One region of the Carnobacterium gallinarum DSM 4847 genome, then DNA from elsewhere that is predicted to be linked to it. Evidence: a T-box and tRNA genes for the amino acid it is inferred to sense, from the RefSeq annotation. Region 1 holds a T-box; the other regions hold tRNA genes.
What was found. A T-box is a leader RNA that pairs with one kind of tRNA and senses whether it is charged. The one in region 1 lies ahead of argS (arginine--tRNA ligase), so its partner is inferred to be a tRNA-Arg.
Positions count from the first base shown of each region.

Region 2: it has a tRNA-Arg gene. The T-box ahead of argS (arginine--tRNA ligase) is inferred to sense a tRNA for this amino acid. The anticodon was not compared.
Region 3: it has a tRNA-Arg gene. The T-box ahead of argS (arginine--tRNA ligase) is inferred to sense a tRNA for this amino acid. The anticodon was not compared.
Region 4: it has a tRNA-Arg gene. The T-box ahead of argS (arginine--tRNA ligase) is inferred to sense a tRNA for this amino acid. The anticodon was not compared.

Region 1 is NZ_JQLU01000003.1:278,846-287,098, forward strand. Features, by position in the region: gene BR43_RS02260 (DUF805 domain-containing protein) at 1-119, opposite strand, end outside; gene BR43_RS19805 (hypothetical protein) at 813-983, opposite strand; gene BR43_RS02265 (aldo/keto reductase) at 1,138-1,998, opposite strand; gene BR43_RS02270 (phosphohexomutase domain-containing protein) at 2,055-3,590, opposite strand; gene argR (arginine repressor) at 3,624-4,079, opposite strand; T-box leader at 4,237-4,460, shown strand; gene argS (arginine--tRNA ligase) at 4,546-6,240, shown strand; gene BR43_RS02285 (polyphosphate polymerase domain-containing protein) at 6,423-7,139, shown strand; gene BR43_RS02290 (DUF4956 domain-containing protein) at 7,129-7,803, shown strand; gene BR43_RS02295 (carbohydrate-binding domain-containing protein) at 7,828-8,253, shown strand, end outside.
Region 2 is NZ_JQLU01000005.1:2,825,832-2,834,084, forward strand. Features, by position in the region: gene BR43_RS17800 (helix-turn-helix domain-containing protein) at 292-1,185, shown strand; gene BR43_RS17805 (WapI family immunity protein) at 1,313-1,789, shown strand; gene BR43_RS17810 (hypothetical protein) at 1,792-2,067, shown strand; gene BR43_RS17815 (hypothetical protein) at 2,136-2,348, opposite strand; tRNA gene BR43_RS17820 (tRNA-Arg) at 2,706-2,779, opposite strand; gene BR43_RS17825 (ATP-binding protein) at 2,958-4,604, shown strand; gene BR43_RS17830 (response regulator) at 4,601-5,332, shown strand; gene BR43_RS17835 (2-hydroxyacid dehydrogenase) at 5,384-6,397, opposite strand; gene BR43_RS17840 (AEC family transporter) at 6,440-7,498, opposite strand; gene BR43_RS17845 (ISNCY family transposase) at 8,001-8,253, shown strand, end outside.
Region 3 is NZ_JQLU01000005.1:2,234,092-2,242,344, forward strand. Features, by position in the region: gene namA (NADPH dehydrogenase NamA) at 1-744, shown strand, start outside; gene BR43_RS15135 (thioredoxin domain-containing protein) at 804-1,334, opposite strand; gene clpP (ATP-dependent Clp endopeptidase proteolytic subunit ClpP) at 1,463-2,059, opposite strand; tRNA gene BR43_RS15145 (tRNA-Arg) at 2,368-2,439, shown strand; gene BR43_RS15150 (DUF3862 domain-containing protein) at 2,657-3,358, opposite strand; gene rpoN (RNA polymerase factor sigma-54) at 3,707-5,065, shown strand; gene BR43_RS15160 (sugar-binding transcriptional regulator) at 5,461-6,498, shown strand; gene gap (type I glyceraldehyde-3-phosphate dehydrogenase) at 6,541-7,548, shown strand; gene BR43_RS15170 (phosphoglycerate kinase) at 7,659-8,253, shown strand, end outside.
Region 4 is NZ_JQLU01000005.1:138,701-146,953, reverse strand. Features, by position in the region: gene BR43_RS05640 (PTS sugar transporter subunit IIB) at 250-573, shown strand; gene BR43_RS05635 (PTS sugar transporter subunit IIB) at 801-1,118, shown strand; gene BR43_RS05630 (PTS lactose/cellobiose transporter subunit IIA) at 1,149-1,478, shown strand; gene BR43_RS05620 (hypothetical protein) at 1,815-2,039, shown strand; gene BR43_RS05615 (DUF6609 family protein) at 2,056-2,241, shown strand; gene BR43_RS05610 (DUF3284 domain-containing protein) at 2,241-2,651, shown strand; gene BR43_RS05605 (DUF2798 domain-containing protein) at 3,075-3,524, shown strand; tRNA gene BR43_RS05600 (tRNA-Arg) at 3,661-3,733, shown strand; gene BR43_RS05595 (hypothetical protein) at 3,803-4,783, opposite strand; gene BR43_RS05590 (aminopeptidase) at 4,938-6,176, opposite strand; gene BR43_RS05585 (TetR/AcrR family transcriptional regulator) at 6,891-7,454, shown strand; gene BR43_RS05580 (VOC family protein) at 7,536-7,916, shown strand; gene BR43_RS05575 (C1 family peptidase) at 8,076-8,253, opposite strand, start outside.

The sequences.
Region 1 (8,253 bases):
ATACAAATTAAAATAACAATTAGAAAATTCAATAACCTAACATACCAATAATCAGCTCGACTAGATTCTCCCATAAAATTTGAATAATTACACCAAAATTTTTTATAAGCTTCAATCATCTAACTTTTCTCTCCTATCAACAAAACTAGATAAATTATACGCCACCTAATTCAATTGTATTTATTTTAAATTACCAACGTCATTATATACTGAATTTATGAAAAAATAAATAGGTTTTCCCATTCTAATTTGATAAGATCTAGCTTTTGCTTAGATTGTTTATACAATTGGATCCATAAAACTTATTATTCCTAAAATATAGTCTTTCATTTTCACTTTTTTAAGTTCTCTACATTTTTAACTCCTCTTCAAAATAATCGTTAAAACCAGACATAATTGTATTGGTAACACCCTATCTAAACCTTATAATTCTGACATAGTTATCCGACCAAATGATTAAGTCACCCCCTAGCAAAACGTCCCTAATCCATATTCCTTCCAATATAAAAACATCTCCTCTAGTACTTTATTTTGATACTCTTAGATTATTTCTTGACTTAAAACTTCAACTTTCTCAAAATCTTCAATCACTTGTTTCATAGTTATCTCTCCCCCATATTTCCATCAATTTAACATTTCTTTAAACAAAAAAATAGACCATGTGAACAATCGCCTTCATTGTTCACATGGTCTATTCTCTAAGATAAATAAGACTAATTGCTGATAAATTTGATCTCTTAATTTTACAATTTCTAATTTCTCAATTTTTTTCAAAACTAACCACCATTAAAATAGGTAGTTTTTTACTCTTACTATTTAGTTTTAGAACGATTTTTAACATTGCTATTTTTAGGTATATAAATTGGCGATGGATGTTCTTTTTTTCCATCTGAATTTCCTTCAAATTTGTTTCCTTCAATATTGCCAAAGACTGTATTGGCTAAAAAATTTTTAAATCCAGGTGTTTTCTTTTTTATTCTCATCCTTCTCACCACTTTCCATGTTGTATTATTACATAATTGTTACAAAAAAACTAGATTTTAATTCTAAAAAATAGTTAAAAATTCTTTAATTTAAACTAAAAAAAACTACCACAAAATCTAAAAATTAGATTTTGTGGTAGTTTAACTAAAATTCTTATTCAGGGCGAATCGATGTTTTCGTTAGAAATTCCTCATTATCTGGGCTAGTAGCATAACGCGTACCTGTATTTAAAGTTGCAATTTTCCCCATATCTTCTTCCGTTAATGAAAAATCAAATATCAGACTATTTTCTTTAATACGATGAGGTGTAACCGATTTAGGAATGACAATAATCTCGCGTTCAACATGCCAACGTAGCACAATTTGAGCAGGAGTTTTATTATATTTTTCTGCTAATTCTACTAAAATTGGGTTGCTTAACAAGTCATGTTTGCCTTGTCCAAGTGGCCCCCACGCTTCATGTAAAATACCTTCTTTTTTCATAAACTCATGTAATTCATTTTGTGGAAATTCTGGATGGGTTTCGATTTGATTAATCATTGGTTTGATTTTTGCATGAGCCAATAAATCTTCTAAGTGGTGGATTTGAAAATTCGATACACCAATAGCTTTGATTTTTCCAGCTTCATACAAGTCTTCTAATGCATGCCATGTTTCAATATAGTTTGGTGATGGCCAATGAATCAAATATAAATCTAAATAATCTGTTCCTAAACGTTCTAAGCTAGCAGCAAAAGCGGCTTTTGCTTCCTCATAACCATGATCGTAGTTCCAAACTTTAGAGGTGATAAATAATTCTTCTCTAGGAATTTCTGTTTCCTTAATGGCTGTTCCTACAAATTCTTCATTATTATAAATCATGGCTGTATCCAGATGGCGATAGCCATCATAAATAGCTGTTTTAACAGCTGTTTTTAGTTCCTCTTCTTCTTTAACTAGAAAAACACCTAAACCTAATTGTGGAATTTTAACACCATTTGCCATTGTTAAACTTTTCGTAATTGCTTGTTCCATTAATTGTCACGTCCTATTCTGTCGAATTTAACTTGATTAACGTTTTCTACTTAATCTTATAAAAGAGAATCATCTAAATCTTCATTATCTGCAAAAAAGGCTTTTAAATCGGCTTTTAATTGTGTGATTGCACCTTTTTGATCACTTTCAAAATTCAAAACGAGTAGTGGCTCATGTAAACTCAAACGCAACAACAACCAACCTGAACCATATTTCCCTGAAGTATTCACTCGAACGCCTTCTAAATTTCGCGGTTCAACATCTAAATCAACAGATTTATAAATAAATCCTCTAAAATCCTCTAAGACATTAGCACCAACCAACGTTAAATCATCCGAAAGAATTTTAAATCGAACTTCATCTGTTTCAACTGGCTGTTTTAAATCAGCAATTAAATCGCTGAGATTTTTGCCTTCCTTTTGTAAGGCTGCATCTGTCATGAGTATCTTAGCAACCAAATATGCACCATCATCCAAGAAATAATTTTCTTTTAACGCCGCATGCCCACTAGTTTCAATCGCTAAAGAAGTTGGAATTCCATCTTTATTTAGCTGAATCGCCCGATTAATCACATTACGATAACCTGTAATATAACGATTTTGCTTTCCGCCTAAACTTTCAATAAAGGTTTTTAAATGCTCAGAAGTTGTTGAATTTGTGACAATCGTCGTTCCAGGATTTTCTTTAATCAAAATCGCTGAAATCACTGCAATTAAATTATTTCGATTAAAAGGTTTCCCCTCATGATCTACTAATGCCGAACGATCAACGTCTGTATCAAAAATAACACCTAAATCAGCCTTATGAGTTCGTACTGCTTGCTGAATACTCATCATAGCCGTTTTATTATCTGGATTTGGAATATGATTTGGAAAATGACCATCAGGTTCTAAAAACTGACTTCCCTCGATATTCGCCCCTAACACAGCTAAAACATCTGTTGCAAAAAAGCCACCGGCACCATTTCCCGCATCAACAATAATATGTCGACCTTTTAATGGTTCTCGATAATTTTCTGAATCATTGATTCCTTCACGAATTTTTTCAACTAAATCACTAGCGTAATCTTTCAGTAGAAATCGATGGTTGACAAAGCCTTGCATATTCCCCCAGTAAACATATTGCCAATCTGCATGTTCTAAGATATAGGTGATATCTTCTTTTTCAGCGCCACCCTCTTTAGTGAAAAACTTCAAACCGTTGTATTCATAAGGCAAATGACTAGCTGTAATCATGATCGCTGCATCACAATCATAGTCTACATATTGTGTTGCCATAAACATAGCGGGTGTTGTTGCTAATCCAACATCAATTACTTCAAAATTCGCATTTACTAGCCCTTCGATTAAAGCGCTTTTAATTTTTTCGGCAGAAAGACGACTATCATGCCCAACAGCAATTCGTAAAGGATAATGTGGATCATCTACTGCTAACTTTTTTATTTCTTTTAACCAAGAAGCAAATCCGTAAGCAATTCGTTCAACCCGATCACTATTTAAGGAAACTACTTGTTTTTCAGTTTCAATTGCAATTCCGCGAACATCGGAACCGTTTTGTAACATCGTTAACATTGGAATACTAGACTCATTCATTCAATCATTCCCCCTATTATCGTTGATTATTGGTTAAAAATTCGTCCATTGATTAAAGTAATCATACATTTTTTGAGCTTCATCTTCATCTTTTGAAATCACTAAAATCGTGTCATTTCCCCCGACCGTTCCTACCATTTCAGGAAAATCAATGGCATCTAGTAAAGCCGCTACAACATGAGCATTTCCTGGAATCGTCATAATAATCGTCATGAATTGAACTTGTGTTAATCGAATCACTACTTCACCAATCGTCTGTTCTAATTTTTCTTGATCGGAAAGCTTGTTTTGTTGGAACAAGGTATATTTTACATTACCTTTTGAAGAAGTAGTTTTGACTAAATTCATTTCTTTAATATCACGAGAAATCGTTGCTTGCGTGGCATCCACGCCTTCTTCTTTCAAGTACTGTAATAATTCCTCTTGAGTAGCAACATCATGATTATTGATAATTTGTTTAATCACCAGCTGCCTATTTGTTTTCTTCATAATCAGAAAACCTCCTTTTTTAATTCCTACCTCCCATTATACCAAACGAAACGATATTCTGCTTTTATTTCCCATTCATTTTTATGAAAATGTGAAATAAAAAAATAATGTTGGCAATCTAGAGGTTGATTTGTTATACTATAGCTAATTTCATATCAGAATTTTGTTGACAGAGAGAGTAGATTTTTCATAAGGTTTTAAGCGAGTTGGGACGGTGGGAGCCAATAACTGTTGAAAGAAGGAAACGCACTTTGGAAGAAATAATTTGAACAGTTTAGTAGAATTATTCGGATTTGTTATCCGTTATCAATAAACAAGTGGTTTATAGCACAGCTATAAGCAACAAGAGTGGTACCGCGGGCCCTTTTACTCGTCTCTTATTTGAATTTATTCAAGTTTGGGCGTTTTTTTTATGCCTTTTTATAGACAAATCGAATGAAAACACAAACTATTGGAGGAATTTTTAATGGAATACAAATTAATTGTTGCTGAATTATTGCAAAAAGAAATTGGTGAAACCTTAACAACTGAAGAAATTTTCAATTTGCTAGAAAAACCAAAATCAGCTGAGTATGGAGATATTGCATTTCCAACATTCGCTTTAGCAAAAGCTTTTCGCAAAGCACCTCAACAAATTGCTGCTGAACTAGGCGAAAAAATCGCTGCTCCAGCGGTTAGTAAAGTTGATGTTGTTGGTCCTTATTTAAACTTCTTCTTAAATAAAGAATTAGTTAGTGCTTCTGTCTTAAAAGAAGTGTTAACTGCTGGCGCTGATTATGGAAACCAATCAATCGGATTAGGTCAGACTATTCCAATCGATTTGTCTTCACCAAATATTGCCAAACCAATCTCAATGGGACATTTACGCTCAACTGTAATCGGAAATTCAATTGCGAATATCGTTGAAAAAATTGGCTTTAAACCCATTCGGATTAACCATTTAGGTGACTGGGGTACGCAATTTGGAAAGCTAATTGTTGCCTATAAATTATGGGGCAATGAAGAAAGTGTTAAGGCTGAACCCATCAATGAATTGTTACGTCTTTATGTAAAATTCCACGCTGAAGCTGAAGAAAAGCCTGAATTAGATGATGAAGCACGTGCTTGGTTTAAAAAATTAGAAGATGGCGATGAAGAAGCCGTTGCGCTATGGAAATGGTTCCGTGAAGAATCATTGGAAGAATTTAATCATATCTACAAATTATTAGGTGTTGAATTTGATTCATTTAATGGTGAAGCATTCTATAATGATAAGATGGATGAAGTCATTGATTTATTAGAAGAAAAACATTTGTTAACTGTTGATAATGGAGCAACAATTGTTGATTTAGAAAAATACAATTTAAATCCAGCCTTAATTAAAAAGTCAGATGGAGCAACCCTTTATATTACCCGTGATTTAGCTGCAGCTATTTACCGTCAGCGCACATATAACTTTGCCCAATCTCTATATGTTGTTGGGAATGAACAAAGTAATCACTTTAAACAATTAAAAGCCGTTCTAAAAGAGTTAGGTTTTGATTGGTCAGATGATATGCATCATATTCCATTTGGTCTGATTACTCAAGGTGGGAAAAAATTATCTACTCGTAAAGGGAAAATCGTTTTATTAGAAGAAGTTCTGAATGAAGCTGTTCATCTAGCAAACCAACAAATTAGTGAAAAAAATCCTGATTTGGCGAACAAAGATATTACCGCTAGTCAAGTTGGAATTGGAGCCGTTATTTTCCATGATTTGAAAAATGATCGTTTAAATAATTTTGACTTTACATTAGAAGAAGTCGTTCGTTTTGAGGGAGAAACAGGTCCTTATGTTCAATATACTCGTGCAAGAGCTATGAGTATTTTGCGTAAAGCTGGTGATCTCGATGACACCCTACCAGATTCATTGACACTAAATGACGAACATAGTTGGGAAGTTATTAAATTATTACAAGAATACCCTACTACTGTTTTACGTGCGTATGAAAAATTTGAACCATCTGTTATTGCAAAACATGCTATTCATTTAGCACAAGCCTTCAATCGTTATTATGCACAAGTAAAAGTATTAAATGACGATGCTCAAAAACCAGCTCGTTTGGCTTTAGTTAAAGCTATTACGATTGTCTTAAAAGAAGATTTGCGTTTATTAGGTGTTGGTGCACCTGACGAAATGTAAAAAATAACTTGTTAAACTAGGAAGTAGAATCACATTGTTGATTCTTACTTCCTAGTTTTTTTATTTTATAACGAGTTCTTTTTATTTTAAGGTACTTTTAAGTTAAAGACTTTATGATACATACATAGGCGAGTACATTTGCCATTATTTATGATAACTATATGAACTAAAGGAGTTTAACTATGAGTAAAAATAAACATATTTTTGAACGTCGTGAAAAAAAATACCGTATGTCATTACCCCAATTCGACGCTCTCTATCAAGATTTGTTACGGTATATGGAGCAAGATGATTGCGGACTGCATACAATTTGTTCACTCTATTACGATACTGATGATTTCCAGCTGATTCGTCATTCTATGGATAAACCTGTTTACCGAGAAAAATTCAGAATTCGTAGCTATGGGGTTCCTTCACAACAAGACAAAGTTTTTATGGAACTGAAGAAAAAATTCAATGGAGTTGTGTATAAACGTCGTGCTGCAATGACTTTAGCAGAGACATCTGCGTATCTAACTTCTGGTGATTCACCAATTGCTAATGAACAAATTATGCAAGAAATCGATTGGTTTTTAGCACGTCATAAGTTAAGCCCTAAAGTAATGATTGCTTATGATCGAGTGGCTTTATTTGGCAAAGAAGATCCTGATTTTCGGATTACTTTTGATTTCCGTGTTCGTTGGCGTAATGAAGACCTAGATTTAAGTGCTGGTGATTATGGAGCTTGTTTATTACCAGAAGACGAATGTTTAATGGAAGTCAAAGCTCTAGGATCAATTCCCTTCTGGCTAAGTCAGATTTTAGCTAAACACCAGCTCTACCCTGCCTCATTCTCAAAATATGCCAACTGCTATAAACAACACTTATATATGGAAGGAAAGATGAATTATGTTAGCTAGTATTTTACCATCAACAACCGGAGATATTACTGTTTTACAAATTTTATTATGCACAGCCACTTCATTGATTTTAGGAATTGGAGCTGCTTCTGTCCATATGTATCGCAATGTTTACACTAAAAGTTTTATTGTTACGTTAGCTATTTTACCTGTATTAGTCCAAACGGTGATTATGTTAGTCAATGGGAATTTAGGAACTGGTGTCGCTGTTTTAGGTGCCTTTAGTTTGATCCGCTTTCGTTCAGTAGCCGGGGGTGCAAGAGAAATCAGTAGTATTTTCTGGGCAATGGGTATTGGCTTAGCAACAGGAATGGGCTACCTAGTTTATGTGGCGCTTTTCTCAGTAATTATTGGTACAATGCTACTTCTATTAAACACCCTTCATTTTGGTCAAAATAAAACAGCAGAAAAATCCTTAAAAATTACAATTCCTGAAAATTTGGATTACACAGAACTATTTGATGATTTATTTGAAAAATATACCTATACTTCGAGTTTAACTCGGGTGAAAACAACGAATATGGGAAGCTTATATGAGTTGGTTTATCAAATTATGTTAAAAGATACTGCCCAAGAAAAAAACTTAATTGATGAAGTGCGCCGCCGGAATGGCAACTTAACGATTATTTGTGGCAAAGTCGCTACTAATAAAGATGAACTTTAAACTAACTGAAAGAGGTGCTTCATTATGAAAATATTTCCTAAAAAAATTGTACTGGCAACATTGATATTAGTCGCTTTAGCTGGTTGCGGAACTAAGAATGAGACTAGTTCAACGGATACAAATAAAACAACAGCAACTCAAACTAGTGCATCCACCACTACAACAGACAAAGCTAAAGAATTATCAGCTGTTTCAAAAGCTGATACAAGTGGCTTATTTGGTAGCTATAGTGATACCGATAAAGAAACGACTTGGGAGGAAGGAAACGCAACAAAAATCACGTTGCAACAAGATGCTATCAAAATCGACGGCTCTGGTGCAGCAGCAACAGATAGCACGGTAACCATTACAGCTGCTGGAACTTATATACTAAGCGGCTCTTTAAGTGATGGACAAATTAGTGTAAATGCTAATAAAGAGGATACTGTTCGTATTATTTTAAATGGTGTT
Region 2 (8,253 bases), on a different contig from region 1:
TTATAAAAAACTACTTTAGTGAAGAATTTAATAGAGAACTAGCTATTTTGTGAAATGAAAATTTGATAAGTGCATTTGATTTAGTAGCAGTTTTATCTGATTTTTTTAAATATGTTAAATTTAGTAAAGTGAGTAGTACTAGTAAAATTGTCGATTTAATGAAAATTTCTTTAAGATTAGAATTTGGTGAGCATTTAATCGTTTAATTGTATAAAATTTAATGTTATAATAAATTTTACTTACTATGAATACTAAAAACAATAGATGTTTATTGAAAAAAGGAGTGTCTAGATGGAAAATATTGGAGAAAAAATTAGAACATTACGTCTTCAAAAAAAAATGAACCAAAAAGAATTTGCCCAAGGAATTTGTTCAAATGTAACATTAAGTAATATTGAAAACAATAAACAAAATCCATCAATGGATATTCTGATTAAAATTTGCGATAAACTCTCAATTTCCTTGCAGGATTTATATGATGAAGAGGCTGATACAGAAACTAAAAGCTATTTAAAACAAAGTTTTAGTTGTTTGCAATGGTTGTGTGGAATGCATCGACATAAAGATGCTTACTTGATGATAACGAAAGAAATTAATGAAGATCAATTGCTTACTGTTGATTTTCAAAAAAAATATTATTATTATTTAGGAATTACTCAAGTTGTTTATTTAAGGAAAACAGATGAAGCTATTTTCAACTTTAGTCGTGTTTTAAACACTGAAAATGAAGATAATCTAGAAAAAATTGAAGATATTTTGGCTCTCAATGGTTTAGGCGTGGCTTACTGGCATCAAAATGAGATGGACAAAGCCGGTTTTTATTTTGATAAATCATTGAAGCATATGAAAAAATTTGAAACGGCAGATTTATCAGAGAAAAAAGAACTAGCGAAAATTTCCTTTAATACGGCGAAACATTACTCAGCAAATAAAGATTACCAAAAAGCTGTTGATTTATGTAGAGAAGGAATAGAAGTATTGATACAGATTGATTCACGTTATAATTTAAGTGCTTTGTATTTTGAGTTAGGCTATAATTTGTTTAAACTAGGTGATACTGTGGCGGGTTCTAAAAATTATTTTATTGCCAAAGGACTAGCTTTTGTTGATAGAAATGACCATGTGATTGAGGCCATTGATATAGAATTAAAAAAACATCAGATTGTTTTTGATTATATCACGTAGTAGGAGTTAAGTTTCTTAAATACAATAAGAAACTTAACTTTTTTTTACTATCACATAAAACGGTTTCTATTGAATTCTCGTTATAAATAGAGTATCTTAAGATAGAAGTGAATTTGAGGTGAAGAGTATGGCAATAGTAAAAAATACAGATAAAAACATTACATTAATGTTGAGATTGTTAAACAATAAATTTTTAGAAATTAGAGAAAGTAGCCATGAGTCTTGGATACCTTTTTCATTAAAATTGGAAATTGGCCAAGAGGCTTATGAATATGAAGCGAAACGTGGGGCTTTTTTCACTTTATATGAAATTAATCGTTTAATTGGAGAACTTGAAAAAAATATCCAAGAAAAAGAAACCCTTAATACATTTGAAGAAATTGAATTTTATTCGTCACAAGCCTATTTTGGAATGATTTTTTTAGATCCATTAGAGGCAGATTTAATTGAAGTGGAATTTTGGTTTAATATGGATATTTTATCTCAAGGAAAAACACAAGGGTATGACCAAGGATATCGATTTGCAATTGAAGTGGAAGATTTAAAACATTTTGTAGCAGAAATAAAGTATGAATTAAGAGAAATTTTAATTAAAGAGGGGTAGCCATGAATAATTTTCATAGTCATGATTCAGAGACTTGGTTTGGTTTAGTTCATGTCAAAAATGATGACAATTGGGGCGATTTTAAAAATAGTTTTAAGATTGTTCCACGTGTTGGAGAATTGTTTCAATTAGCACACTCGGAATATGCTTTTGTAGTTTTAGGGGTGATTACGTTGCCTTTTGAAACAGCCGAAGTAGATTTTGAGTTGTATGTAAAAAAAGTGAATCGTGATGAGTGGAGTAGAATTATGTGGAGCAAATCGATTTTTGAAAAATAAAAAAGTTGATAGTTAGAACATGAAAGATTGTGTCTAACTATCAATTTTTTTCATTCATAAGTATGTAGTTACCATTTTTTCGCCATTTTGAATGTTTGAATCTGTGTTGGATGAATTTGGTAATGTACACCGGCATAAACTATTGAAATAAATTTTTCTTCAAAAAATAATTCAGGATGCTGTGTTAACCATAAATCTGGATGAATGCCATCAATAGATGAACTGGGATCAAGATTTAAGCACGTCCATTCACCTAATAAATTTGCATATAAATAATGCATGAGTGCACCTCGTTTTATTGTTAGTAGGGTAACTCTTTTATGAGAAAGATTCCATAAAAGAATATTCGTTATTATATCATAATTTTTTCTAAAAAGAAATAATCGAATAAGTTTGATTGAATACATCTATGTACAAATCGTTATTTTTTAACTTAAATTGCATGTTTAATAGTCAGAGCAGTTGGAGTATTTTAAACAAAAATCTGATTGAGAAATGAAAGGTAATCTGGTAGTTTATATAGTTGGTTGTTGTTTAGATTATAAGTAGAGAGACGTCACTATTTAAATGAATAAAAAGTGAATAAAAAAATAACTATCACATTGTGATAGTTATTTTTTACGTGAATTTTATAGAGACGTCTCAAGAGGGATTCGAACCCCCGACCGTCCGCTTAGAAGGCGGATGCTCTATCCAGCTGAGCTATTGAGACAAGTTTTAACGACAAGATTTATTATAGACAAAATTGAATAAAAAGTCAACATTATTTTATAATATAATTAAATTTACTAAAAAAATAGTTGGTTTTCCTTAAAACTAAACGGTTAATTTGCTAAATAACGTCTGATTAGGTATATTGGAGAAAGAAAAATTAAAGGAGAATCTAGTATATGGATTCAAAATCAAAAAGAACTTTATTTAATTTACCTAAACGTAAAAAATTATCTTTGCAATCAACGATTATTGTTGTTGTGACAGTTGCTACAATTGTTTCTTTAATTGTATCAGCGGTACTTATTCGGAATTATGTGATTAATAAAGAGTTTGAAAATACAAAGGACAAAATTTCTAATATAGCCAATTTAGTTGCAGAAAGCAGTGTAGTTAAAGAGGGGCTTGAAAAAAAAGTTCCACAAACAGATATTCAAGAATATGCTGAGATGGTATCGGAAACGACGAGTGTTGATTTCGTGGTGATTCTGAATACCGACTTGATTCGCTTATCTCATCCAGATAAAACAGTGATTGGTGAACCTTTTTCAAATATTCCAGATGCTAGAAAAGCTTTAACAGGAAAAAGTCATTATTCCAAACAGGTTGGAGTGTTAGGAGAAGGTTATCGTTATTTTACACCGATTTTTAATAGCCAAGGTGAGGTTATTGGCGTTGTATGTGTTGGATTGACAATGGTTTCTATGAATCGTGAAGTCAGTGAAGCTCAAAAAACAATCTTAGTTGGCTTGATTTTAGGATTAGTTGTTGGAGTAGTCGGAGCTATTTTTTTATCTCAAAAAGTAAAAGCTATTTTATTTGGTCTAGAACCCGCAGAAATTGCTACACGTTTAAGTGAGAAAGATATTATTGAGAACGAAGTAAGTGAAGGGATTTTAGCTGTATCAGTTGAACGAGATGTCGTTTTAGTGAACAGTGAGGCGAGTAAAATCTTCGCTAAATCGACTAGCCAACAAGAAGTACAACTGGGAAATAAGCTAGATACTGATTTATATACAGTTTTATTTGAGCAAGTTTTTATCACAAAAGCGAAAATAAAGGATCAAGCATTGTATTTGAGTGGTATTGAAGTGATTGCTAGTATTGCACCAATATTTATTGATGATGAAGTATACGGGGCTGTAGCTACGTTTAGAGATCAATCTGAAATGCAGTATTTAATTCACGAATTAAGCGGAATGGAGCAATATATCGACTCAATGCGAGCGCAAACTCATGAATTTATGAATAAAATGCACGTGATTTTAGGATTGATTGAACTTGAAAAATATCATGAGGTATCGCTTTTTATTCGTCAATTGACAAAAGACTATCAACAAGAAGTTGGATTTGTTACTGAAAAAATCAAGATTCCAGCAATAGCCGGCTTTTTATTAGGTAAAATTAACGAAGCTAAGGAACAAGGTGTTGAGATTGTTTTAGAAGAGAATTCCTTTTTGCCGGATTTAAAGGCAAGTGACAGTATCCATCTCTTATTGCAAATTTTGGGAAACCTTTTAGATAATGCTAAAGAAGCGGCAATGCAAACTACCAAGAAACAGGTAAGATTGTTTCTTAGTTATGATTTAGAAGGACAAATTTTAATTATCAAAGTGACTGATTTTGGAGAAGGAATTTCAATAGATATTCAACAAAAGATGTTTGAACGAGGATTTTCAACTAAAGGCGAACATCGAGGATATGGTTTAAATTTAATTCAAACAATTGTGACAAATCATCATGGTTTTATTGAAGTGAAAAGTCAACAAGGAGAGGGAACCGCTTTTTATATTGAATTTCCTTATGAGATGGAGGACTTAAAGTGACAAAGGTATTAATTATTGAAGATGATCCAATGGTTGCAACGTTAAATCAGCAGTTTATTCAAAAGATTGCTGAAGTTGAAATTATTGGCAATGTACGAAATATTCAAGATGCACGAGCGCTGTTAGCAAAAGAAAGTGTTGACTTATTATTATTAGATGTGTATTTACCAGGAATGACAGGACTAGAATTTTTAGCAGAATTACATGAGAAGAAAATGAAAGTAGCGGTTATTTTAATTACTGCGGCAAATGATGTTTCAACAGTGAAAGAGGCAATTTATTATGGGGTCGTTGATTATTTAATTAAACCATTCACTTTTGAACGTTTTAAATTAGCTTTTGAAAAGTTTCAAGAGCTAACAAATGTGACACAAGAAATTCAAGCAACAGATCAAAGCCAGCTGGATAAGTATTTTAATAGCTCTAGATTGATAAATGAGGAAGTTCCGGAATTCAAAAATCAAGAAGAATTACCTAAGGGATTATCACGTTTTACTTTGAAAAAAATCTATTATCAAATCAAACAGCATCAAAGCTCCTTTTCAACAGAAGAGTTAGCCGGAGAAGTCGGATTATCGAGAATTTCAACAAAAAAATATTTAGTATTTTTAGCAGAAATTCAAGTTTTGGAAGAAGAGATGGAATACTTAGAAATTGGAAGGCCATTGACTTTATATCGGTTGAATCAAGCAAAAACAAATGATGTTCATCGCTATATAAATGAATAAAAAAAATTTACTCATTCCACTTCATGAAGAGGGACGAGTAAATTTTTTGTTTTATGCAATAACAGGAAGCTCTACAGCATTTGCTGTTTTGCCAGTAGTTAAAATATCATTAAAGTTTTCAAAACTGGTTTCTACCATGTTAGCTAATGCTTCATCAGTATTAGAACCAATATGTGGAGTGACTAAAACACGTGGATAGAGATCAACCAATTTTTGAACAGTTGGATCAGGTAAAGCTTGCCACGGTTGGAATGCTTTAAAGAATAAATCCTTTTCATTGGCAAAGACATCTGTTGCGAATCCAGCAAGTTGGTTGTTTTCAAGTGCTTCAAGAATTGCTTCATTATCTTGTAATTCACCACGAGCTGTATTGATTAGAATAGCATCTTCTTTCATTTTGGCTAAGAAGTCTGAGTTAATCATTTTATCGTTTTGACCTGGGAAATAGGGCACGTGAATACTTACAATGTCACTTTCGGCTAATAAATGATCTAATGTTTTGAATTCTAACACGTCTTTTGCAGCATCTGATTCAAATACATCATACCCAATGACTTTTGCACCTAATCCTTTAAATAGTTTAGCTTCTGTTAAACCGATTTTACCTGTTCCGATGATTCCAACTGTACAGTTACGAACTTCACGACTAAACATTTGTGTATCAACAACAAAGTTTTTAAAAGATGTTCTTGAAGTGGTGTAAGCCGTGTTACGTAAAAGCATCATTGCTAGAGTTAGAGATAATTCAGCAATTGCATTTGGTGAATAAGAAGGGACACGAGCCACTTCCATATGGTAGTGACTTGCAGCTTCTAGATCAATATGGTTGAATCCAACTGTTCTAGTGAAGACATATTTAATGCCATACTCATTCAATTTAGCTAAATTTTGACGGTCTGCAACACAATTTCCTCTTAATAAAACAGCATCATGATCTTTAGCTGTTTCAATATTTTCGTGAGTTAGTAATTCTTCCACCAAAGTTAATTCATAATTGTATTTGTTCAATGATTGAAAGAAAGGCACTTCATTTGGGCGAACTCCGTAACAAGCAATTTTAAACATAATTGTTTCCTCCTGAGAATAATTTATTTTTTTAGTTGATTTTTAGAATAAACCTGTTTTGCTAATAACTTCTAGAATGATAATCCAGATGGGTGTCATCACAACAGCGGTGACGGTTGATAAGAGTGAGGCGTTTGATGCCAGAAGAGCATCTTTATCAAAACTAATGGCATAAGCGGCAGCAACTGTAGCTGTTGGAGTTGCCATCATAATAACGATAGTAGCAAGTGCTGTGAAGCTAACTGGTAAAATACCAGTAACAGATAATAAGGCTAATAAAACGATGTTAATAGCTGGTACAAGAATAACTTTGACCACGCTGTAGTACCATGAAGTTTTATCTGAAGCAGCTTTTTTAAAGCTAATTTCACCTAATGTTGAACCGATAGATAACCAAGCAAGTGGTGAAGCTAAACCTGCTAAATAAGTCATTGGTTTAAATAACCAGACTGCCGTTTGATCAATACGTAGAAAAGCAACTTGATGAGCAGCGGCACCATCTAATCCAGCGACGGTAACTTGTGGCATATAACCTTGGAAAATCCAAATAATTAAACCAGCAAAAGTTGCAATAATGATTGGATTTAAGAACATTGTTTTAATATTTTTTAATTCCATTTTTAAACCACTCATTTTAATGTAGCCATATGAGTAAAGGAAAATGCGGTAGCCAATGTTAAAGATTGAGCTAAACATTACACCAATAGGTCCGTAGATAGCACTAACAATCGGTGTGCCGAAAAATGTTGTTGAACCAAAAATAGTTAACACACGTAAGGTATCTTGACGATCCCCTTTATAACTAAGAAAGAAGGGTTTTGATACAAAAATTAAAATAATATAAATCGCAATTCCCCAGATTAAAACGTTCATCCCTTGTTTTAATGTATCAGGATCAATATCTTGCATAAAAGCATTAAAAGCTAAGGCAGGTAATGCTACTGTTAAAACGACTTTAGATAATAATTTTCCGACTTCTGCTGAGAAGATCCCTTTTTTGCGGCAAAAGAAGCCAAGTAAGATAATAAAGACTGTTGATGTGATGGCGCTAATAATATTCATGTCCGTGACAGTCGTTTTAATAATTTCTAAGATGTTCATGGTGTTTCCTCCAAAGAATGTATTTTTTATCACAAAGTGTAGTTCGTTGATACGGCCATATCTTGTTTACATGCTTATCTTACTGCTTAATTGTGAATAAGTTAACAATATGTAATTAATCTAAACTTATGTAACTAATGTAAGTGAAGAAAATCACTAAATAGTGTTTTTTATTAATAAACACTGTATAAATAGCCTTTTTATGTAGAATAGTCAGACGGATTTAGAGCGGATATAATAAAGTTAATAGCTATCTGAATTTTATTTAGTTAGACTAATGATTTTTATTGTGAAATTAGTATCAATTCTACTGAATATTTAGGCCCGTTCTTTTTACTTAGTCAAGAAGGTGGGATACAGATAGGAAATAGAAAGTGATACCCTTGTGTCCATTTAAAAAGAAATCCTCTATATCGTTCGAACATGATAATGTCTTAATGTAATCGAAGCACAAAATGTCCCTTCGTGATAAAATCAAACCATGAAAAGGATAATACTAACAATGAATGAAGATAAGAAATATAACGTAATAAAAGCTGTCACAGAAAAAAGAAAAGATAAGAAGAGAGCTTGTGTTGAACTAGATCTCTCGATCAGACAAGTCAATCGATTAATCCAAAAATATCAAGAAGGAGGAAAGGCTGTTTTTTCACACGGCAATAGAGGAAAAAAACAGATGCATGCCGTACCGGAGGATGTAAAAAAACAAATCATTGGGCTTTATCAACAGTTTAATATAAAACCGAATGTGAAGC
Region 3 (8,253 bases), on a different contig from region 1:
GGCGCTAAGGTTGGCATTCAGCTAAATCATGCGGGACGTAAATCGGAAGTACCTAATACGACTATTTATGCTCCTTCAGCTGTTGCTTTTAATGAGAAATATGCTGTTCCAGAAGCGTTAGATGAATCAAAGCTATCAACAGTGATTGATGCGTTTAAAAAAGCTGTGGAGCGGAGTAAACAGGCTGGTTTTGATGTGATTGAGTTACATGGAGCTCATGGCTATTTGATTAATCAGTTTCTATCGCCATTAACCAATCATCGGGAAGATCATTATGGTGGACCAATTGGAAATCGTTACCGTCTGCTAAGTGAACTTATTAAAGCTACTCGTGAAATATGGGAAAAGCCTTTGTTTGTTCGAGTTTCTTGTGAGGATTATGTTCCTGATGGAGCTCATCTGGAAGACTATATATTGATGAGTAAATGGATGCGGGATGCTGGTGTAGATGTTATTGATGTCTCAACAGGTGGATTAATTCCAGTTCAACCACCAGCTGTTTTTCCTGGTTATCAAGTGCCTTATGCAGATAAAATTCGGAATTCAGTTGGTATTGCTACTGGAGCAGTTGGTTTAATTACAACGGCTAATCAAGCAGAAGAAATACTTGAAAATAATCGAGCAGACTTAGTATTTTTAGGGCGTGAATTGCTGAGAAATCCATATTGGGTAAGGGATGCGGCAATTGAATTAAATGATTTAGAGCAATTAGATGCGCCAGTAGCTTATCAAAGAGGCTGGTGAAAATAAAAATACTCTACTAGCTGGATAAGTATTCCCAGTTAGTAGAGTATTTTTAAGTATTAATGTGCCAACTCACTATCAAGAATAGTAACTAATTCTTCAGGTGTAATATGCTCATCAAAAATATGTTTGCCAATAATTACTGTTGGGACAAAGAAAATCCCCGATGCTTCAGCCTCAGCAATTATTCCATTAATCTGTTCTTGATTCGGTTGATTTTTTAAGTCTACTGTTTTTTCAATGTATTCGGCTACTTCTTCATTGGTTAATTCCTTCCAAGCACTTTGATGTTGGAATAAAAAGTTCATATTTTCAAGAGCTTTTTCTGGATTAGAATAATCTAGATGATGATGTGCAACATTTCCTTTTTGCAGAGAAGGTTTTTCTTTATCAAAATGTTTGATAATACGTTGAATTTTCCCAGCAGCAACGTAATGATCTAATGTCTCAGTTGATAAATCATGCCACATTTTACAAAAAGGGCAACTTAGATTAATAAATTCAATTACTTTAACAGGTGCATCTTCATTTCCTATTTTGAACCCAAAATCTGTTCCAACTTTTGTTGCATCAATTTTACTAATATCCATAAATAAAATCCTCCTTAAGAATCACTGGTTTTATTATAACGCGAATCACCAAAATAAAGCAGCTTTTTGCTTAATGATTAAAAAAACTAGAGAAGTCAAATTTTCGACTTTTCTAGTTTTAGTACGGTTTATTTTGATAATGATGAACTGTTTACCATGATTTCATCGATTAGGCCGTATGCTTTAGCTTCTTCAGCACTCATAAAGTTATCACGGTCAGTATCTTTAGCGATGACTTCAATTGGTTGTCCAGTTTGTTCAGATAAAATCTTGTTTAAACGATCGCGAGTTTTTAAGATATGACGAGCAGTAATTTCAATTTCAGTTGCTTGTCCTTGGGCACCACCTGATGGTTGGTGAATCATAATTTCAGCATTTGGTAATGCAAAACGTTTGCCTTTTGTACCAGCTGTTAATAGGAAACTTCCCATTGATGCTGCAAGTCCCATAGCAATTGTTTGAACGTCAGCTTTAATGAAGTTCATTGTGTCATAGATAGCCAATCCAGCAGTGACACTACCGCCTGGTGAGTTAATATAAATGTAGATATCTTTTTCAGAATCTTGAGCATCTAAGAAAAGTAGTTGGGCAATAACCGCATTAGCCAAATTATCGTCAACTGGACCACTTAACATGATGATTCGATCTTTTAATAGACGAGAGTAAATATCATACGCACGCTCTCCTCTTGATGATTGTTCAATGACTGTAGGTATTAAGTTCATATATTATTTCCTCCTTCATAAGGTTCGTGTTGAATTTATTGTAACATAGAATAGTTACTTGTTACTACATTGTATTTTACTCCAATGGTCAATAAAGGTCAATTTTTTTTGCTTAGAAAAATATTTTTTTGAGGGGGAGCTGAAAAAAATAGTAGCTATGGAAAAGTATGATACCTAAATTATTTACTTAAATTAAGAAGGTAGGTAGTAAATTTGACAAGTAAAAACTTTTGTATTTTTATAAACCTTTTGAATTTCTGCTTGTCTTTTCAGATAAATTCAGATAAACTAGAATAGTTGAGTTTTTAGTCGCCTTAGTGTAATGGATATCACGTAAGATTCCGGTTCTTGAGATGAGGGTTCGATTCCCCCAGGCGACATTTTTATAAGAATGTATAAATAGACTGACATTCTCAAAATAATAGTGGCGCACTATCTGTTTTTCCTATAAAAACAGATAGTGTTTTTTTTCGTTAAATTAATTAGATAGTTTTTGATTTTATTTAGTTTAGGATTAGAGAATAGAATTAAGTAAATAAAAAATACTGGCAAGCAATATACTCACCAGTATTAAATAATTATAAAGAAAATCAATTGTTATTCTAAACCAATATTTGCTTTTGAAATAGCTACTCCATCAGTGAAGGCCATGTTGAAATTACTACCAATACTACCGCTTGTATTTTTTGACCAACTAACTAAGGTCGTTGTAGAACCATTAACAAGTGATGTTGAGTAAGAATCTGCTTCGCCAAATTGTGCGATTGCTGCATCGTAGGTAAACGTACTATCTGTTGGAACAGCGTTGAATTGTTCTAGTGTTACTTTTTCATGTTTTGGAACTTTTAAACCAGTTATTGCTTTATTTACTGCTTTATCATTAGAAAACATAACAACTAGTGACGTCATAATATCTCCACCTTTTAAACCAGCCCAAGAAGCCATTTTTGTTGTGACACCTTGAAGTTGATAATCAGAAGTTGTCATAGGTTTGCCGAATTCAGCTACAACTGAATCATAGGATGATCCACCTTCACCGCTGTTTAAGATGTCACCTAAAGTAATTGTATCGAATTTAGTTTTAAGAGTTGTGTCAGTATCTTTTTTAGGTTCTTCTTTTTTAGTATCTTCTTTAGTATCTTCTTTTTTCTTAGTTTCTGTAGTTTTTTTGCTAGTAGTTGCAGAGTCACCATTACCACCAAGGTTTGCTCCGATACCTCCAACTACGAAAATGATAATTAACCAAAACCACCATTTCTTTAAAATTGATTTTTTCTGAGTTGTATCTTTTTTCGCCATTTTGACATCTCCCTTTTTATTATAGTTTGAAACTAATATAAATATCTAATACACTATTTAACAAGTAATCGCTATAATTTATAGAATTTAGTTATAGAATAATTGCTTTGGTTAGCCAACTATAGCGTTACGTAGAATTAAAAGTAATGTTATTTTATACTTATACGTATCATTTTACCATCAAGAGTAATTGGATACAATATGAAACGAAAGATAACTAGTTAAATTAAACTCATTTTTAATATAAAAACAAGTTGATTTCTTTTTAAGCGTTTTCGTAAATTTCTATTCCCCAGAAAAATATGGTATGATAAAGCTATAAAAGTAAGGAAAGAGGGAGAGAGTCTTATGAATTTTGAACAAAAATTTAGTCAACAACAAAAACAAGTTCAAAAAATGGCCATGACCCAACAATTACAACAATCTATTCAAATGCTTCAATATAATGCAGAAGAACTGGCTAATTTTTTAGAGCAAAAAGCTTTAGAAAATCCTTTAATTGAAGTTACAGTTGAAAGAGATTTTGCTGGCGAATCTTCACTTTACCCAATTCAAAAAACAAATTATCAAAATAGTGGCAATCATGAGGACGTTAATTATTTAAATCAAGTCCCAGATACAAGTACTTCGTTATTTGAATTTTTATTGGAACAGATTCATTTAACTATGCGTGATACTTATTTAAGAGAGTTGGTTTTGCTATTAACAGAAAACATAGATGATAACGGCTATTTAAAAATTGATTTAGAAGAAGCTGCTAAGGTTGTGGGAGCAGAAGATATCCAGATGTTAGATGCCCTGACATTATTACAACAACTAGATCCACCAGGTGTAGGAGCTAGAAATTTACAAGAATGCTTAATGCTTCAAATTGAACGAGATGATGATGCCCCTAATATGGCTTATGTAATTATAGAAGAAGAGTTCGAGAATTTTGCTAATCGTAAATGGAAAGAGATTACAAAAAACTTTGATATTTCATTAGAAGAAATTCAAGAAATATTTGATTATGTGCAAACGTTAACGCCACGTCCAGGAGCTGTTTATGATGGTTCTAGAGAACAGTATATTCGTCCGGACTTAGTGGTTAGAATAGATGGAGATGTGATTAAGGTGTTATCGGCAAAAACAGGATTGCCTGTTGTTCATTTCCAAAAAGAGTACTATCAAGAAATGTCTCAATTTAAAGAGAAAGATGTTACACGTTTTATGAAGGAAAAATTCAATGAATATGAGTGGATTAAACGTAGCATTGCTCAACGTGGGGAAACGATTGTCAAAGTTGGAACGGCAATTGTGGAGCGACAAAGAGATTTTTTTACAAAAACAGACCATCCAATTAAACCGCTAACGTTAAAAGAAATTTCTGAAAAATTAGAGATTCACGAATCAACGGTTAGTCGTTCTGTTAATGGGAAATATTTAGAAACGGGTTTTGGCATTTTTGAATTAAAAAGTTTTTTTACAAATTCATTTGGAAAATCTACTGTTCGTGAAGGTGTAAATGATGAAGATGTTTCTGGAGATGCCATTCGTAAAAAGTTATTGACTATTATAGAGGCAGAAAATAAAAATAAACCTTTATCGGATCAAAAAATAGTTGATTTAATGAAAGCTGAGGGGATTGAAGTGTCTCGTCGGACAATAGCTAAGTATCGTGATATTTTAAACATTGCTTCATCAGCAAAACGCAAAAGGTTTGATTAATGTTAGAGAATTATCTAAAAGTTGGTCATTTACCGACCAACTTTTAAACATTAATAAGCTTAATTTGAACTTTATAACGAATATTCCTGTTCTGAAAAATAAAAATAAACGCTTTTAAGTAAGTGAAATTTGACACATGATAGTCACAATAATAGCTGTAAATTCCTTAATGGATTTTTCTGAACTTTTTAGTTGAAAGATAGGAAGAAAACTGTTAAAATGAATTAGTAAGAGATGAAAGCAGTCGATAAATACTGCATAGAAATAATGACAATTAGATTGTGTAATCAGATAAATGTTGTTGTTTTAAATGAATCTCTTCTTTTTTTAGCCACTAAGGGTCGCCAAACGACTTACCTGGTCGCTGGATGACCAACGAAGGAAGATGATTTGAAATGCAGGACGTATTGTCTATTATTGAAAAGGTGGCACCTGATATTATGGATACTTTGCGTGAGCGGTATCAGATTTTACGTAATATTTATTTGCTGGGACCGATTGGACGCCGAGTATTAGCTAACAAAATGGATGTAACAGAACGTGTTTTACGAACTGAAACAGACTTTTTGAAAAAGCAAAATATTATTCAAAGTTCAAAGGTTGGAATGGAGTTAACCGCTTCAGGCGAAGTTCTTTATCATGAATTAGATAAAGTAATGGGGCAGCTTTTAGGTATGCGTGAGAAAGAAAATCAGTTAGCAACTTACTTTCAAATCGAACATTGTATTATCGCTAGTGGTGATAGTGATGAACAGCAAAAAGTAATGGATGAGCTAGGTCGGGCAACAACAGAGTCATTGAACTTTCTTTTACCAGAAGGCGCGAATATCATTGCGGTAATGGGTGGGACAACAATGGCCGAGGTTGCAAATCATATGACAGATGCTCTATCCAATAAACGTCATCTTGTGTTTGTTCCAGCTCGAGGTGGTTTAGGTGAGGCCGTTGACATACAAGCCAATGCAGTTAGTGCGCAGATGGCGAAGCAGACTGGTGGAGAGAATCGTGTTCTCTACGTACCAGAACAAGTTAGCGAAGAAACCTACAAACCATTATTACAAGAGCCAGCGGTTTACAATACGTTGAAAATGGTGGATAATGCAAATTGTGTTCTTCATAGTATTGGGGATGCAAGATTGATGGCCGAGCGACGTGGCATGAGTTCAGATGCCCTTGCTCTAATTGAACGTGAAGCAGCAGTTGGTGAAGCTTTTGGATATTTCTTTGATGAAACGGGTAGAGTGGTCTATAAAATTCCACGAATCGGTTTACAATTAAAAGATTTAGCCAAAGTTCCTTGTGTATTAGCAATTGCAGGAGGAAAGTCAAAAGCAAAGGCAATTGAAGCTTACATGAAAAACGCACCAAGTCAAACGTGGTTAATCACAGACGAAGGTGCCGCTAATCAGATTTTAAAAGGGGTAACCCTTTAAAATAAAACTAATTTAAGAATTCCTAAAGGAGGAAATCTAGTTATGACAGTAAAAGTAGGTATTAATGGTTTTGGACGTATTGGACGTCTAGCATTCCGCCGTATTCAAGCGGTAGAAGGTATTGAAGTAGTAGCAATCAACGATTTAACAGATGCTAAAATGTTAGCACACTTGTTAAAATATGATACAACTCAAGGACGTTTCGACGGTGACGTTGAAGTTCATGATGGTTATTTCAATGTTAACGGTAAAGAAGTTAAAGTTCTTGCAAACCGTAACCCTGAAGAACTTCCATGGGGTGATCTTGGAGTTGAAATCGTTCTTGAATGTACTGGTTTCTTCACTACTCAAGAAAAAGCTGAATTACACTTAAAAGCTGGCGCTAAACGTGTTGTTATCTCTGCACCTGCTACAGGCGACATGAAAACAATCGTTTATAACGTAAACCATGAAATCTTAGATGGTTCAGAAACAGTTATCTCAGGTGCTTCATGTACGACTAACTGTTTAGCTCCAATGGCTCAAGTATTAGAAGAAAAATTTGGTATCGTTGAAGGTCTTATGACTACAATCCACGCTTACACAGGTGACCAAATGACTCTTGATGGTCCTCACCCAGGTGGAGATTTCCGTCGTGCACGCGCTGCTGCAGAAAACATCGTTCCTAATACAACTGGTGCTGCTAAAGCAATCGGTTTAGTATTACCTTCATTACAAGGTAAATTAGACGGAGCTGCTCAACGTGTTCCTGTTGCAACTGGTTCATTAACTGAATTAGTAACTGTTTTAGACAAAAAGACTTCCGTTGAAGAAGTAAATGCTGCAATGAAAGCTGCTGCTAACGAATCATTCGGTTATAACGTTGACGCTATCGTTTCTTCTGATATCGTTGGTATGACTTTTGGTTCATTATTTGATGAAACTCAAACTAAAGTAATGACTGTTGGAGATAACCAATTAGTTAAAACTGTTGCTTGGTATGATAACGAAATGTCATACACTGCACAATTAATCCGTACTTTAGAATACTTTGCAAAATTAGGTGAATAATTCTTAATTTTAAAAAACGTAATTTCATGACGTTTATGAAAAGCGGGGAGCTTCGCGCTTCCCGCTTTTCTTTATGTTCAAATTTAGTTAAAAATAGGAGGCTTTTATTCATGGCTAAAAAAGTTGTAACTGACTTAGAGTTAAAAGATAAAAAAGTTTTAGTTCGTGCTGATTTTAACGTACCAATGAAAGACGGTAAAATTACAAATGATAACCGTATTGTTGCTGCACTTCCAACAATTGAATACATTTTAGAACAAAAGGGTAAAGTCATTGTTTTCTCTCATTTAGGTAAAGTAAAAACTGAAGAAGATAAAGCTGATAAAACGTTACGTCCAGTTGCTGAACGTTTAAGCGAATTGCTTGGCAAACCAGTAACATTTGTTCCTGAAACTCGTGGAGCAGAATTAGAAGCAGCTATTGCTAACATGAAAGACGGCGAAGTTGTGATGTTTGAAAACACTCGTTTTGAAGACATCGATGGCAAAAAAGAAAGTAAAAATGATCCAGAATTAGGTAAATATTGGGCTTCACTTGGCGACGTTTTCGTAAACGACGCATTTGGTACAGCTCACCGCGCACACGCTTCAAATGTTGGAATTGCTTCTAACCTTGAATCTGCTGCTGGTTTCCTAATGGAAAAAGAAATCAAATTTATCGGTGGCGTTGTGGAAAATCCAGATCGTCCATTAGTTGCTATCTTAG
Region 4 (8,253 bases), on a different contig from region 1:
GAGGCTGGTACAAAAGCATATAACCCCAGGAATCAAGTAAGTGCTAGTCATTATCAACTCACTTTCTTGGGGGGCATTCTAAATTCCGTGAATTCCAGATTTTTCCCGAAGGTACGGCTTTTTTTACCAACCTTTATGTAGATAAAAAGCTTGAGATAAAACTATTTTTTAGTTTTGTCTCAAGCTCATTTTTTGCAAAAATTAAGTTAAAAGTATTAATTAAAATAGAAGTGAGGAGCAGAACAAGTTATGGCAGAAAAAAAAACAATTATGCTCGTCTGCTCAGCAGGAATGAGTACTAGTTTACTTGTTTTAAATATGGAAAAAGCTATTTTGCGTCGTGGCTTAGATGTAGAAGTATTTGCTATCTCTGGTTCAGATGTAGCAGACTTTTTAGAAAAGAAATCAATTGATGTGATGTTATTAGGCCCACAAGTTCGTTTTATGAAGCGTCAATTCGGCCCATTACTCGAACCAAAAGGAATTCCTGTTGAAGTAATCTCGATGAAAGATTATGGATTGATGGATGGTGAAAGTGTTTTACTTTGGGCTGAGCAGTTGATGGAAAAATGAAACTTAATTAAAGGGTAAAAAAGCAGTAAAACTTATGAAAAATCTAGTAGTTTGGCTAGAGAAGTTAACTGCTTTTTTGTGTGTAGTTTACTAGTGTAGCTAGTGTGTAATAAAAAAAATAAGAGAAATGGTATAGTAGCAATGTTTTGCACAAGATAAATGTTGGCACAATACTTGCATTATAATATAGATGTAAAGTTCAAATACTAAAACTGGAGTGAATAAAAATGGCAGAAAAAACAATTATGTTAGTATGTTCAGCAGGAATGAGTACTAGTTTATTAGTAACAAAAATGGAAAAAGCAGCAGAAGCACAAGGCTTAGACACAGAAATTTTCGCTGTATCCGCTTCAGAAGCTGATTCAAACTTAGAATCAAAAAATATAGATGTGATGTTATTAGGTCCACAAGTTCGTTTTATGAAAGCTCAATTTGAACCAAAAGTAGCAGCTAAAGGAATTCCTTTAGAAGTAATCAATATGCAAGATTATGGCATGATGAACGGTGAAAAAGTATTAGCGCAAGCTTTGTCATTAATTAAATAATAAACTGAATTTAGAAAGGGTGACTTAACATTGGGAGATCAAGAAAATTTAGAAACAATCATGGGGTTAATTATTAATGGAGGAAATGCTAAAAGCGATGCTATGGAAGCAATCCAAGCAGCTAAAAAAGGCGACTTTGAGTTAGCAGATCAAAAATTAATTGATTCAGATAAAGCATTAGTGGAAGCGCATCATTCTCAAACAGGTATGTTGACACAAGAAGCACAAGGAGACCATGTAGCTGTAACTTTGCTTACTGTTCATAGTCAAGACCATTTAATGAATGCTATTACATTCCGTGATTTAGCGAAAGAAATGGTTGATTTATATAAAAAAATGGCTGGGTTGTCAGTAGAATAAAAAAATGAAAAACTTTCGCAGCTAGTTGCGAAAGTTTTTTATGTACTTATTTTTATTTGCTAAAAAAGAAAATAACGTTATAATATATGTAAGTGATTTCATTGGTGGATTAGTTATAAAAAACAGTGGACTATCTCAAAAATGGTTGATTTATGAAGGGAAAGAAGCGGATGGTTTTTCTATAGTAAACAAGTGTGTAGAAGGATCGAGTTCTGTGTAGATAAGTTAGAAATTGAAAACCCTATCATTTAGCTGTTTGTTATTACTTCCTTTGGCATGAAAATTGCTTATATAATAAGTATAGAAAGATAAACATAAAGAAAGTAGGAATGAAAGATGATCGTATTTAATGCACCTATTCAACAAGACAAAATTATTGAAACACTAACAACGTACAAGGAAGATGGATTAACATTTGAATTTATTGAAAAAAAAGGTATGAAATTATTTTTTAAATCCAATTCTGAAGATGAAGAAGCTGCTTCTCGTAAAGCAAAAGAAATTATTAAAGGCACCTCATATGGTGGGGTTTTGTATTTCCAAGTAACAGTTGAGGGCTAAAGAAAGGAAGAGTTAGATGCAAAAAAATGGGTTGTTTGTAATGAGTATTGGTTTATTGGTGATTATGTCAAGCGCATTTGGAGCTGAGATGAAAATTAATTATCTTATCTTAATAACTGGCTTGTTTTTTGTTGCTCTAGGCTTTTTTATATTCAAAAAAGGCAAATCAACAAATCATGAAAAGACGGAGGAGAAGAAATAATGGAAGTTGAAAAAAAACTTAATGTATCCGCTAATTATTTTTATAATCGAGTGATTGAATCGGTCTTATATGATATTCGCCAGCATACGAAGCAATCAGTGAATAAAGATCAACTTGCTGACTTTTCTTATACCAAACAATTCAGTTCTACAGCATCTGGCAAAATTACAATTACTGAAATAGAAGAAAACCGTAGCTATGGGTTTAAAACAGAAACCGTGAAAAATACATTTGAAGCTAAATATTTGATTAAACCAATTGATGATACTCACTGTAAAGTTAGTTATACAGAAAAAATGGAGTCAAATGGTGCATTTCAAAATATGAATGATATGGTTGTAGGTACTTTATTAGGTTATTTCCGTAAGAAAAACTTAAAAAAAATGCTAGTGTCTATTGAGCAAATGTAAGTAATCAACAATTCTAGAAGTATCTTGATTCCTTTCTTTAAGTAAATTTAGTGAACTTAATTTTTATTTTAGAGTTTGTTAACAAATTATTCAAAAGAATTCTTTATAATAGGTCTTAGCAAAGCAAGCTTGTTGCTCTTTAGCTAAAGGGGATGAAAAGATGGTTTACTTTTTATTTTGCATGATTTATGGAAATAGACAGCCTGTAATCGAAATTGATGAGAATGATGAAATAAAAGTTATCTGGGAAGTTATTACAGAATAAATATAATTACTAAAGAGACTTGGCAAAACTATTTTTAGTTTTGTTCAGCCTTTTTTTTATAGAAAAAATAAAATTTTCAATTTTTGAAAAAAATGCTTACGAAGAAATTTTTTATATGCCATACTAATCTCTGTAGTAAAATTTAGGAGGTTATTTAAGTGCCAAGAACAAGAAAAGAAAGTTTTATTTTTACAATGATTATGTGTTTTGGAATGGTAAGTGTTATGAGTGTGTATAATCTTTGGATCAATGGCGGATTAGCAGAATTCAAGTGGTCTGAATTTTTAATTGGGAGTGGGATAGCATACGTGATTGCCTTTTGTTTGGATATCTTTGTAGTTGCGACCTTTGCAAAGAAAATCGCTTTTAAATTGCCAATTAACAAAGAAAAGCCAATCCAAATTATTCTAGCAATTTCAAGCTGTATGGTCATTGGAATGGTTTTTGGAATGTCCTTATTTGGTGTGATTAAAGAAGTTGGCCTTACCAATGATTTTTTTAAGATTTATAGTTTTGCCTTACTAAAGAATCTGATTGTAGCCCTGCCTTTGCAGTTATTCATTATGGGTCCAATTGTTCGGAAAATTTTTATGAAAATATATTATTAAGAAAAAGCCAATCTGTTAAAGGTTGGCTTTTTCTGCTAAGTTGCAATGACCAAGCAGTAATTTAGAGAAAAACTTTACTAACGACTATGGACATTTAGAAATATTCATGAGAAGATATGAATTGTGTTATAAAGAAGTTCCTATAGCTCAGGGGATAGAGCACACGTTTCCTAAACGTGGTGTCGCTGGTTCAATTCCAGTTAGGAACGTATATAGGAATCAAAAACCGCTACTAACCAAATTTTAAATTTGGGTTAGTAGCGGTTTATTTTTAAGAATTACCAACAAATACTACAAGGATCATAACTACCTTGTGCTGCTTGAAGAGTTGTTTCTCGAGTAGATTTTGAGGCATTTAATCCTGAACAATTTGAACGACTATGGTATTTTGTTCCATAAGTTGTTACAAAAACAACCTGTGTATCATTATCATGGTTATGCTGTTCCTCTGCTGCTTGTTGTGCCGCCGCCGCATTTACAGCATCTTGAGCGGCTACTTGGGCCACTCGTTGTTCTTCTGCAATCCGTGCTGTTTCCGCTACTTGAGCTTGTTCAGCAGCAATCCGTTCAGATTCAGCCTTTTCAGCAGCAGCAACACGTATTTCTTCAGCTTTAACAGCTGCAACTCGTGTTTCTTCGGTTTCCACACTTTGTTTCACTGTTCCTAAGCGTGTGACTAAATCTTGATTTTCATTTGTTAGGGCAACAACCAATGTATTCGCTTTGTCATAATTTTCACGAGTAGGAGTACTTTCTGCTAGAATTACGGCATCTGTTGCATTTTTTACAGCTAATGCGGCTTGCTCTGTTTTAGCCTGCTTTTCCTTTTCAAGGTTGCTTTCTGCTATTTTTTTAGCATCCTCAGCTTGCTGACTACTAGTATCACTTATAGCTGATTTAACTTTTGGCTTTTCTACAATTTTAGTTTCGGCTTGAGAATCAACAGGTGATGCCGATTCAGTGGTTGGTATCAAAGTAGCACCAAAAATTATCAGCGCAAATGCAGAAAGAAAATAAGTAATTTTTTTATTTCGACTATTCTCCTTAAATGTAGAAATTCCATAATACAATAAACCTAAACCACCAAAAATAACTAATAAAGCTAATTGCCGATTAAAAATGAAACTAAATAAGATTAACCCATAAATACCACTAATTCCATACTTTAATTTTTTATTCCAATTACTATATCTCCACATATAGTAAACACCCAATGGGAAAAATAAAACTAACCATAAAACAATTTTCCAAGTACTCATTTCATACTCCTCCATGAATCTAATTTATGTTCCTGTTTATCATAACATAATCTATATGATTTTGTGACTATAATTGTTGTAATATCAATATTATGTTAAATATAAAAAAACAAGCTAAGAAAATCTCAGCTTGTTTTTATGCATTATTAGTTGTTTAAGCCCAATTTCCTTTGCGGAAAACAGGTACTCGTGTTCCATCAGCACGAATGCCATCGACATCCATTTCATTAGAGCCAACCATGAAATCAACATGGACATTACTACGATTTAAACCAGCAGCAATTAATTCTTCCTCTGTCATTTCAGTTCCACCTTCTAAGCTAAAAGCATAAGCAGAGCCTAAGGCTAAATGATTAGAAGCATTTTCATCAAATAATGTATTATAAAAAACAATACCTGATTGAGAAATAGGAGAAGGATCTGGTACCAAAGCAACTTCGCCTAAGCGCTTAGAACCTTTATCGGTAGCAATTAAGTGTTTCAATACTTCTTCGCCTTGATCAGCGGTTACATCAATTACTTCACCATCTTTAAAAGTAAAGGTCATGCCTAAAATTGTCGTTCCAGCATAACTTAACGGTTTTGTACTTTTAATTACACCATCTGCGCGATTTGCATCTGGGGCAGTAAAGACTTCTTCAGTAGGCATATTCGCCATGAATTTTTCACCACGTGCGTTTAAACTACCAGCACCTTCCCAACGGTGATTCTTCGGCAAGCCGATTGTAAAGTCAGTTCCAGGCGCTGTGTAGTGCAACGCATCAAATTGTTCTTTATTTAACTCAGCCGCTTTTGATTCTAATAGTTGATCGTGATTTTCCCAAGCTTTATTTGGGTCTTCTGTATAAATTCGTGTAGTTTTGAAGATTTGATTCCAAAGAGCATCGACCTGTTCTTCACTAGTTTTTAATTCTGGGAAGACTTTAGCAGCCCATTTTTCACCAGAAGCAGCAACAACAGTCCAGCTAACTTTATTTGCTTGAGTAGCAGTTCGTTGTGCACTTAAAGCTTGACCTGCTGCACTTTGATAAGCAGCAACTTTATTTGGATCAACTCCGGCTAAAGCATCTGGATCAGCAGAGCGAACAGCAATACGACTAGCATTTTTAGCGATTTGATCTAATGATTCATCAATTTTGTATTGAGGAATATCTGTTAAGCGTTCTTCAGGAGTTCCTAAGAAAACTTCACGAGTTATTTCATCGTCTGTCCATTTTACAATGACCTCAGTTGCTCCTTTTTGATAAGCAGCTTTCGTAATTAAACGGGCTAAAGGTGCTTGCTCAACATCGATTTGTAAAACAACAGTATGTCCCTTTGTTACATTTACCCCAGTACTGACAATTAAATCAGCATATTTTTGTAAATTTTCTTGAAAATTAGGTAATACCATAGAAAAAATCCCCCAATCCTTTAAATTAAGTCAATTACTTGGTAATAATTGACAAACTAATGATAGCATAGGAAAGTAATTGATACAATTTATTGAGAAAAAATCGTCAATTGTGACATAAAATTAGGCTCAAATACTAGCGTTTATGGGATTTGTATAAAATAACTGTAACAAATTGTTAGTAAATTGAAAATAAAGAGGTTTGCACTAAAAAAGTTCTTTTTTTTATGATACAATGATGTTAAAATAACAATGACATGTATTGTTATTTTAACTGTAGAATTAAATTACACACATAATAGAAATAGCAATAAATTTTTATCTTAAATATGATGTATAAAATTCTTAAATATGAGTGCATAAACATGCTAGCTGTAAAAATAACATTATTACTCTAAACTTTGAAGTATCAATGATTTAGCAAAAAATTATTTTCTAAAATGAATTCTTTTTATAGAAATATACAAAAACTAAAAATATGCTTTTTGAATAAAAAATTCGTTTTCTTTTTTTTGTTAATAACCTATTAAATTACATTGAATTTATAAATCAGGAATAATTTGATACTTGCTTTTATTTAGTCAAATAATGTTAGACATAACGACATGTTAAAAAATTACGTAATATTTTAATAGTTACGCCTAAGCAGTTGGGGGAACTATTGATATAAATAAAAAATTAAGCTTTTAAAATAATGAAACGAGGTGTAGCCGGATGGCTAGAAAAAAGACAATTACGAAACAACAAATTTTAAACGCGGCGTATGATGTTGTGAAAACTGAAGGATTTGGGGGATTTACAGCTCGTAATATTGCTAAAAAAATGAAGTGTTCGACTCAACCGATTTATCTAGAATTTAAAAATATGGACGATTTAAAAAATGAATTATTTGAAAAAATAAAAACATATTTAAAAACTGAAATATACTCACATGAACATACAGGAGATCCCTTGTTGGATGCATGTTTAAATTATATTTATTTTGCTGATACTGAAAAAGTTTTATTCCGTGCTCTATACATTGAAAATCACTTAGGTATTGAAAAAATGCATAAAATTTCTTTAGACTTCGCACTAAGCTTAATGAACGAAAAAGAAGAAACAAAAGATTTATCTGAAGATGAAAAATTCCAATTATTTACTAAGATTTGGATTGTTGCTCAAGGAATTGCATCATTATTATCATCAGGTTTATTATCAATGAACTCTGAACAAGTTGAAGCTAGCTTGAACGATTCATTATCAGAAATGATTTTATCTGCACGTTACGAAGCATAATAAAAAAAACGAATTGACTGAAATCAGCAATTCGTTTTTTTATAGATAATTTTAGTAAACTACTAAAAGATGGGGTGTAAAATGAAAACAGTCAGTCCCTTTTTAATGTTTCAAGGAAATGCAAAAGAGGCTCTTGCTTTCTATCAAGACGTTTTTATGGAATCAATGAGTCTAGTAGTCGCACAATCAGACATCGAAGAGTACGATAGTTATCAGGGAAGCTTTACAATTAAAGGTCAAGAATTGCGCTTTTTAAATAGCACGATTAAACATGAATTTGATTTTACACCATCATTTTCACTATTTATTGAATGTGATTCTATGGAAGAAGTTGATTATTTATTTAATCGGTTATCAGCTAATGGAAGTGTTTTAATGGAATTGGCTAGTTATCCATTTGCTGAAAAATACGGTTGGATAAAGGATCAGTATGGGGTTTCTTGGCAGCTGGTTTTAAATTAACCTTAACTGGATAGAGACTGGGATGCCAGTTTTAACATTGAAAAAAACTGCAAGAAATCCATTTTTACAAATGTTGATTTCTTGCAGTTTTTTATTTTACTCACATTCACTATTTTTATTATCTTAGAAAAAATTAGTAACGGCAGTTAATAATTGATTTTAATGCATAATAGCTAGACTACCCATTGGATCCCATGGTTTTAATGAATGAGGGGCTTGCTTCCAAGCTGCTTGCAATTCTGGTGAAAGATGCTTTTTATTAATAACAACTTGATACGTATAGTGATCCATCCAGTCATCACTCATTGTAAAGTACCCATTATTTCCTGCTTTTTCC